2 regions of the Aquabacterium sp. A3 genome follow, and region 1 is predicted to be linked to the other one. Evidence: predicted binding sites of a transcription regulator. Region 1 holds the regulator's gene; the other holds the start of a gene.
What was found. The regulator sigma-54, encoded in region 1, starts transcription at its own class of promoters, with help from an activator protein. The targets are predictions, from matches to a motif close to TGGCANGNAANCTGCTTT.
Positions count from the first base shown of each region.

Region 2: a site for sigma-54 is predicted at 2,778-2,795, ahead of glnT (type III glutamate--ammonia ligase). Genes of this name have one in related genera too.

Region 1 is NZ_JBBPEV010000006.1:2,104-6,109, forward strand. It holds gene WNB94_RS15740 (THUMP domain-containing class I SAM-dependent RNA methyltransferase) at 1-489, opposite strand, end outside; gene WNB94_RS15745 (DUF599 domain-containing protein) at 615-1,325, opposite strand; gene WNB94_RS15750 (RNA polymerase factor sigma-54) at 1,410-2,954, opposite strand; gene lptB (LPS export ABC transporter ATP-binding protein) at 2,967-3,746, opposite strand; gene lptA (lipopolysaccharide transport periplasmic protein LptA) at 3,751-4,006, opposite strand, start outside.
Region 2 is NZ_JBBPEV010000001.1:2,086,027-2,090,032, reverse strand. It holds gene WNB94_RS09085 (GltB/FmdC/FwdC-like GXGXG domain-containing protein) at 1-408, opposite strand, end outside; gene WNB94_RS09080 (class II glutamine amidotransferase domain-containing protein) at 396-1,316, opposite strand; gene glnT (type III glutamate--ammonia ligase) at 1,335-2,729, opposite strand; gene WNB94_RS09070 (helix-turn-helix domain-containing protein) at 2,882-3,493, shown strand; gene WNB94_RS09065 (helix-turn-helix transcriptional regulator) at 3,639-4,006, shown strand, end outside.

The sequences.
Region 1 (4,006 bases):
AGGGTGTCGGGTGTCCACGCTGGGGCGCTCGCCGGTGCGTTCGCGCAGGTGGTCGCACACGGCGTCCTTGATGCGCAGGCCCGCGAACTGCAGGCTTCGCAGCGGGCTGCGGCGTGCCGCGACGTCCACGCGCAGGGTGTGACGGGGGGTGATCCACTGCGCCCAGTCGACGAGACGGCCCAGGCGGTAGAGGTCGTCTTCATGACGGTAGGTGGATTCGGCCACGCGCCACAAGACGCGCTGGGCCAGGCGGCTTTCGAGGTTCAGGCGCATGGCCTGCTCCAGCCCCGCCTGCTGCCGGGGGGCACCTTCGGGCAGATCGACGGGCGGACGCACCTCGATGCCGCCTCGGCCCTCGGACAGGCGCGCCGATGCCCCCAGGATGCGACGGGCCTCGTCGAGCAAGAGTGGCTCGACACCGCTGGCGCAAGACAGGAAAAGCACAGGCTCATGAAGCACACGGGGAGCCACATGGCCACCCCCGGGCATGGCGGCGGGCGCCGGGCGCGAAGGGCCTGGGCGCGAGGCAGGCGCCGGGACACGGCGGGGACGGGGGGCGGAGGTGGTCATGGGCAAGCGAGAGGCAAACGATCGGCGCGGCGACAGGGGCGGGCTCAGGCGTTGAGCACGGCAAGCACGTCCGAGAGGAATTCACGTCGGTAGAGGATCCAGAGCACCGCGAGGGTGGCCAGGGCAAAGAAGATCGGGGACACGAACCAGGCGATCACCGCGAACGACATGTAGTAGGCGCGCAAGCCATCGGCAAAGCTCTCGGCGGCCATGCCCATGAGCTTGCCCGCGCGCCGGATGAATTCGTCGCGATCGGCCTGGCCACGGTCGAACACGTCGACATTGGGCGCGGCCCCCACCAGGATGGCACCGAAGGAGTACACGCGCATGGACCAGGTGAAGCGAAAGAAAGCGTAAATGAACACGGACAGCAAGATGAGCAGCTTGATGTCGAAGACGAGCAGCGTGGTGCGGGCGGCGAACGGGATGTCCTTGACGAGTTCACTGGCGCGGTCGTGGGTGCCCAGCACCGCCAGCAAGCCCCCGAGGATCAGGATGGTGGTGGACGCCCAGAAGCTGGGGCTGCTGGCCAGGTTCTGGGTGATGGCGGCGTCCACGATGCGCTGGTCGCGGTGGGTGACCTGGGCCATCCAGTGCATGCGGTAGTGGTTGGTGCTGGCCAGCAAGGTGCGCTGCACCCGGGCTCGGCGCGAGGCGAACTGGGCATAAGCAACCCAGCCAAAGAAGAACAGGCTCAGGGCCGCCCAGTCCTGCCAGGGGAGGATGGCGATGGCTCGCTCAAATGGCAACAGCATGGGGCAGGGAGATGGAGGTGTTCACAAAAAGAAACGGTGACGAGAAGCGATGACGGCACCCCCGGCGGCCGCCAGCGGGGGCCGTCAGAGCGACTTGCGCAGGTTCGCGGGCGCGATCTTGAGGGCCTCGCGGTACTTGGCCACGGTGCGGCGCGCCACCTGGATGCCCTGCTCTTCCAGCATGGACGAGAGTTGGCTGTCTGACAAGGGCTTGGCCGGGTCTTCGGCGGCGACGAGCTGCTTGATCAGGGCGCGCACGGCGGTGCTGGAGGCGTTGCCGCCGGCTTCGGTGTTGAGCGATGAGCCGAAGAAGTACTTGAGCTCGAACGTGCCGAAGGGCGTGTTCATGTACTTGGCGGTGGTGACCCGCGAGATGGTGGACTCGTGCAGACCGAGTTCGTCGGCGATTTCGCGCAGCACCAGCGGTTTCATCGCGATCTCGCCATGGGTGAAGAAATTCTTCTGGCGATCGACGATGGCCTGCGAGACCCGCAGGATGGTGTCGAAGCGCTGCTGGATGTTCTTGACGAACCAACGGGCCTCCTGCAAGCGGGAGCTGAGCGAGGCGTGCGCGCCCTCGCCACCGCCGCGGGGGCCCCGGCTGGCACGCAGGGCCTGGGCGTAGAGGTCGTTGATGCGCAGCTTGGGCATGACGTCGGGGTTGAGCACCACCTTCCAGCCACGCCCCGACTTTTGCACGATGACGTCGGGCACGATGATGTTGGCCTCAGCCCGCGTGAAAGCCCGGCCGGGCTTGGGCTCCAGGCTGACGATGAGGGACTGTGCGGCCTTGAGCTGCGACTCATCGGCACCGGTGGCCGCCATGAGCTTGCGCATGTCGCGGCGGGCCAGCAGTTCGAGGTGATCGCGGCAGATGGCCCGGGCCACGTCGCAGGCCGGGTGATCGTCCTGGTCGCGCAACTGCAGCAAGAGACACTCGGAAAGGTTGCGGGCGCCGACGCCGACGGGCTCCAGGCTCTGCAGCCAGCCCAGCGCGCAGCGCAGGCGCGACAGGAGTTCGTCGCGCGAGTCCTCGTCGACATCGTCGTCCTCACCACCCAGCAGGCTGTTGGCAACGTCCTCCAGGGCGTCGGCCAGGTAGCCGTCTTCGTTGAGCGACTCGATCAGGACATCGACGGCCGCCTTGTCGGCGGGCGACAGGCGCATGCCATTGAGCTGGTGGCGCAGGTGCTCTTGCAGGCTGATGGACTCGCTGTTGCGCTCCAGCGGGTCGTGGTCGTCGTCGTCGCTGTTGTTGCGCGAAGGCGTTTCGCGGATGCCGTCAAAGTCATCGCGCTCGGTGCCGTTTTCCCAATCATCACGCTCGGTGGCGCCCGCTTCAAGCCCATCCAGGCCGGCAGGTTCGGCCTCACCGCCGGGGCCATCGGTGTCGGTGGCGCGGTCATCACGGCTGAGTTGCTCTTGCCGCTGCCGCTCGAACTCTTGCGAGGCGGCGGTTTCCAGCGAAGCAAATTCGTCGTCGGGCTCGAGGAAGGGGTTTTGTTCGAGCATTTGCTCGACTTCCTGATGCAACTCCAGCGTGGACAGCTGCAACAGACGGATGGACTGCTGCAACTGAGGGGTGAGCGCCAGGTGCTGAGAAAGCCGGAACTGCAGTGAAGGCTTCATGGCGCGGCTGCCTCACATGCGGAAGTGCTCGCCGAGGTAGACCTTGCGGACGTCGGCGTTGTCGATGATCTCGGCAGGGGCGCCTTCGGCCAGCACGCGGCCCTCGCTGATGATGTAGGCGCGATCACAGATCCCCAAGGTTTCACGCACGTTGTGGTCGGTGATGAGCACACCGATGTCGCGGGCCTTGAGGAAACGGATGATGCGCTGGATCTCCATGACGGCGATGGGATCGACCCCGGCAAAGGGCTCGTCCAGCAGGATGAAGCGCGGCTGGGTGGCCAAGGCACGCGCGATCTCGACACGGCGACGCTCGCCGCCCGACAAGGCCATGGCGGGGCTGGAGCGCAGCTTCTCGATGCTGAGGTCTTGCAAGAGGGTGTCGAGCCGTTGGCGCAGCTCGGCCTCGGACAGCCGTCGGCCTTGCGCGTCGTGCTGCAACTCCAGCACCGCGCGGATGTTTTCTTCGACCGTGAGGGCTCGAAAGATCGAGGCCTCCTGGGGCAGGTAGCTCAGGCCGCGACGTGCGCGTTGGTGGATGGGCAGGCGCTCGACCCGTTCACCGTCGATGTCGATGGTGCCGGCGTCAGCCCGAACCAGCCCCACGATCATGTAAAACGAGGTGGTTTTGCCTGCGCCGTTGGGGCCCAGCAGGCCCACCACTTCGCCGGCGCCCACCGACACGTGCACGTCGTGCACCACCGTGCGGGCACCGTAACGTTTGCGCAAGCCCTGAGCGTGAAGACGGGCCGTGGTGGCGTCGCCGGGAGTGGGGGGGCGAGGATCGCTCATGTGCTCAACGCCCGGCTGGCCCGGCTGCATTGGGGGCGTCGCTGCGAGGCGTGATCACGCCCTGCACGCGGCCACGGCTGGCGCCACTGTTGGCAGCAGGTGCACCGGCCACCTGGAAGACACCTGTTTTGTTGTCGTAGGTGATGGTGTCGCCCGAGACCCGGTCAGCGGCCTGCCCACCAGAGAGCCGACGCATGACGGCGCGCCCGGAAAACACGACCAGATCCTGCACGCCGTCGTAGGTGATGCGCAGGGCCTCG
Region 2 (4,006 bases), on a different contig from region 1:
GCCCACGGAGCCACCCACCACGATGTCACCGCCTTTGAGCGAGATGCCGCAGCGCAGGCCCGCGTCGCCATCGATGATCAGCAGGCCACCGTGGGCCGAGGCCCCGGCGCTGTTCGAGGCAAAGCCCTTCACGTGCACGCGGCCGCTCATCATGTTCTCGGCCACGCCGGTGCTGGCGCTGCCGTGGATGGTGACGTCGGCCAGCTTGTTCATGCCGGCGGCGTAGTAGCCCGCATGGCCGTCGATGGTGACCTTGACGGCGGCGTTCAAACCCACGGCGATGTTGTGGGCGCCATCGGGGTTGAGCACGGTGATGTGCTGGCCGGTCAGCTCACTGGCGGGGCCGTGCAGGTACTGGTTGAGCGGGCGCACGCCGCCTTGGCTCACATCAAAGCTCAAGCCTTCCATACGTACATCTCCTCAGGGGCAGGTTCGAACACGGTGGCGTGTTTCACATCGGGCAGGTGGGCCAGCGAGCGGAACTCGGAGGCGATGGCCACGTAGTCGTCGGTCTCGGCCACCACGGCCGGTTTGCAGGCAAAGGGGTCGCGGATCAGGGCCAGCTCGGTGCTGGTGCCCATCAAGAAGGTGTAGAAGCCGTCCAGCGCCTCGAAGCCCTTTTGCAGCGCGGCGTGCAGGGTGTCGCCTTCGCGCAGGCGCCATTCCAGAAAGCGGCAGGCGGCCTCGGTGTCGTTGTCGGTTTCGAACTGGATGCCGCGCGGCTCCAGCATGCGGCGCACGCCATTGGGGTTCGACAGCGACCCGTTGTGCACCAGGCAGAAGTCTTCACCGGCGGTGAAGGGGTGGGCGCGGTCGGGTGTGACGGCGCTCTCGGTGGCCATGCGCGTGTGGCCCACCAGGTGGCTGCCTTGCAGCTGGCCAAATTGGTAGCGCGCGGCCACCTCGGCGGGCCTGCCGATGTCCTTGTACAGCTCGATGCTGCGGCCGGCCGACAGCAGGTGCAGCTTCGGGCCATGGGACTTGACGAAGGCCTTCACGGCGTCAATCTGCGAGGGGGCCTCACCTTCAAAGGTGATGACGGCGTGGTTGGCCTTGATGCTGGCGCGGGCCTGCACCTTCAGCTCGGTGTTGAGCGCATCGAGCAGGCCCTGCCAGTGGTAGCCCGCGCCCTCATCGGTCAGGCCCGAGTACACGCTGATCTTGCGCTGGCCCGCAGGCAGCGGCTCGGTGAACACGGCCAGGCCGGCGGAGTCCGGGCCCCGCTCGGTCATGCCGATCAGCATGGGCACCATGAGTTCGCCGAGCTGGCTGCGCAGCGCGGGCTTTTTGAGGAGCAATCCAACGATTCCACACATGATGGTTGTGATCCTTCTTCAGAAAAATTCGAGGTACTGCTTGACTTCCCAGTCCGACACGTGGCGCTGGTACTCGATCCATTCCATGCGCTTGAGGGTGAGGAACTCGTCGGCCACCGGGCCCAGGGCCGACTTGATCAGCTCGTCGGCGTCCAGCGCGTCCAGCGCGGCGCCCAGGTTTTGCGGCAGCAGGCCGATGCCGGCGTCCTTCAACTGCGCGGCGCTCCAGTCGTAGAGGTTGACGTTGCGTGGTGCACCCGGGTCCAACTGGCGGTCGATGCCGTCGAGGCCCGCGGCGATCACGGCGGCCGTGGCCAGGTAGGGGTTGCACGAGCCATCGGGCAGGCGCAGCTCCAGCCGGCCCTTGGGGATGCGCACCATGGTCGAACGGTTGTTGTCGCCGTAAGAGATGTAGGCCGGGGCCCAGGTGGCGCCCGTGAGCGAGCGGCCCACCACCAAGCGCTTGTACGAGTTCACCGTGGGCGCGCACAAGGCGGTCAGCGCCGGGGCATGGGCCAGCAGGCCGCCCAGGAAGTGATACGCCATGGGCGAGAGCTCCAGGCCCTGCGGGTCGGCCGGGTCGGCAAACAGGTTGCGCTGGCCATCGCCGATGGACAGGTGCATGTGCATGCCATTGCCCGGGCGGTTGGCAAAGGGCTTGGGCATGAAGGAGCACACCAGGCCCATCTCGTTGGCGATCTCGGCGGCCGCCATCTTGAAGAACACGAAGTGGTCACACGAGGTGAGGCAGTCGGTGTAGGTGTAGTTCAGCTCGAACTGGCCGTTGGCGTCTTCGTGGTCGATCTGATAAACATCCAGGCCGCTGGCGCGCATCGCGTTGGACAACTTCTCCAGGTACGCACGGGTGCGCGAGAGGCCTTTGTAGTCGTAGCAGGGCTTGGCCAGCGTGTCGCTGGCATCGCAGGGCTCGATGCCGCCGTCTGCCGACCGCTTGAGCAGCGAGAACTCGGGCTCCAGGCCGGTGTACAGGGTCAGGCCGCGTTCGGCCAGGCGGGCCGTCTGGGTCTTGAGCACCACGCGGCTGTCGTAGGCCCAAGGCTCGCCGTTCACATGGCCTTCGCACACGATGCGGGCCAGGCCCGGCTGCCAGGGCACCAGTTGCACGGTGCTCAGGTCGCCCCGGGCCATGAAGTCGGGGCCGTGGGGCTCGATGCCCACGCCACAGATGGCAAAGCCCGCAAAGCCCGCGCCCTCGCTCAGCACGGTGCCCAGGTGGGCCACGGGCACCGACTTGGCCTTGGCCACGCCGTGGATGTCCACAAACTGGGCCAGCACGTACGACACGCCCTGGGCGCGCAGGTACTGCTGGGCGGCGTCCAGGGTGTCGAAGCGCGCCGGGGCGATCAGCTCACCCGGCGGGGCTTCGGGGGGCAGGGACAGGGCAGCGTTCACGGTGGGGCTCCTTTGTGTCGCGGTTTGGTGTGGCTCGGTGTTTCCTGTCATGCAACTAGTGTGCCTATCAGGAAACACCAAAATGAGGCGCCACGCTGGCCCAAGGCCTGCACATACACTCATCGCCAAGGCATGCTGAAGAGGAGTCGGGCTTGGAATCGGAGCAGGAAGAACAGGGCGTCAACAGCCCATCGCTGGAAGAAACCGTGGGCGCGGCCATCCGCGAGCAGCGCCAGAAGCACGGCCTGACCATCGCCCAGGTGGCCGAGCAGGCCGACATCAGCCGCGGCATGCTCTCCAAGATCGAGAACGGGCAGACCAGCGCTGGCATGGACACGCTGGCCCGCATCGCGCGGGCCCTGGGGGTGTCGATGTCGATGCTGTTCAGCAAGTACGACGCCACCACCACCTCGGCCCAGCACATCAAGCACGGCGCCGGCATGGAAGTGGTGCGCCGGGGCACCAAAAGCGGGCACACCTACCAACTGCTGGCCTATGACCAGGGCCCGGTCAAACACTTCGAGCCGTTTTTGATCACCATCGAGGACGACAGCGAGCGCTACCCCAGCTTCGAACACCCGGGCACCGAGTTCATCTACATGCTGGAGGGCCGCATCGAGTACCGCGTGGGCCAGGAGACCTATGTGCTGGAGCCCGGCGATGCGCTGAACTTCCAGGGCGAGGTGCCGCACGGGCCCGAGCGGCTGCTGGCCTGCCCGATCAGGTTTCTGTCGGTGATCGTGTATCCGCAGGTGGCGGGGTAAAACATGCCCGCCCGCCGCTCATTCATAGATCTACACAAGTCCATCAACAGCATTTATCTATGAATAATTGCGATGGGCCGGCAAATCTGCCGCCGCAAAGCATCCATAGATTTGCTTTTCATGGCGGAGTTGATAACATCTATGAATGCCCCGCCAGAACACCAAGCCTGCGGACTACCCGCAAGCGGTCCTCCAGCAGATTGAATTGCTCGCGCAAAACATCGTGATTGCGCGCAAGCGCCGTCGCGAGACCCAGGCGCAGTGGGCCCGCAAGCTGGGCGTGTCGCAGCCCACCATGGCGCGCATCGAGCGAGGTGATCCGTCCGTGGCCATGGCGTCTTATGTGATGTGCATGTGGCTGATCAACCAGAACGCCAACCTGGCCGGCCTGATCGCCCCCTTGAACGACCACACCGCGCTGGAGCGCGAGGTCAAGCGCGTGCAGGGGCGCGCCGCGGTGGTCACGCCCGCAGCCACCAGCGCCGAACCCTCGCCCCCGGCGTTTGCGCCGGC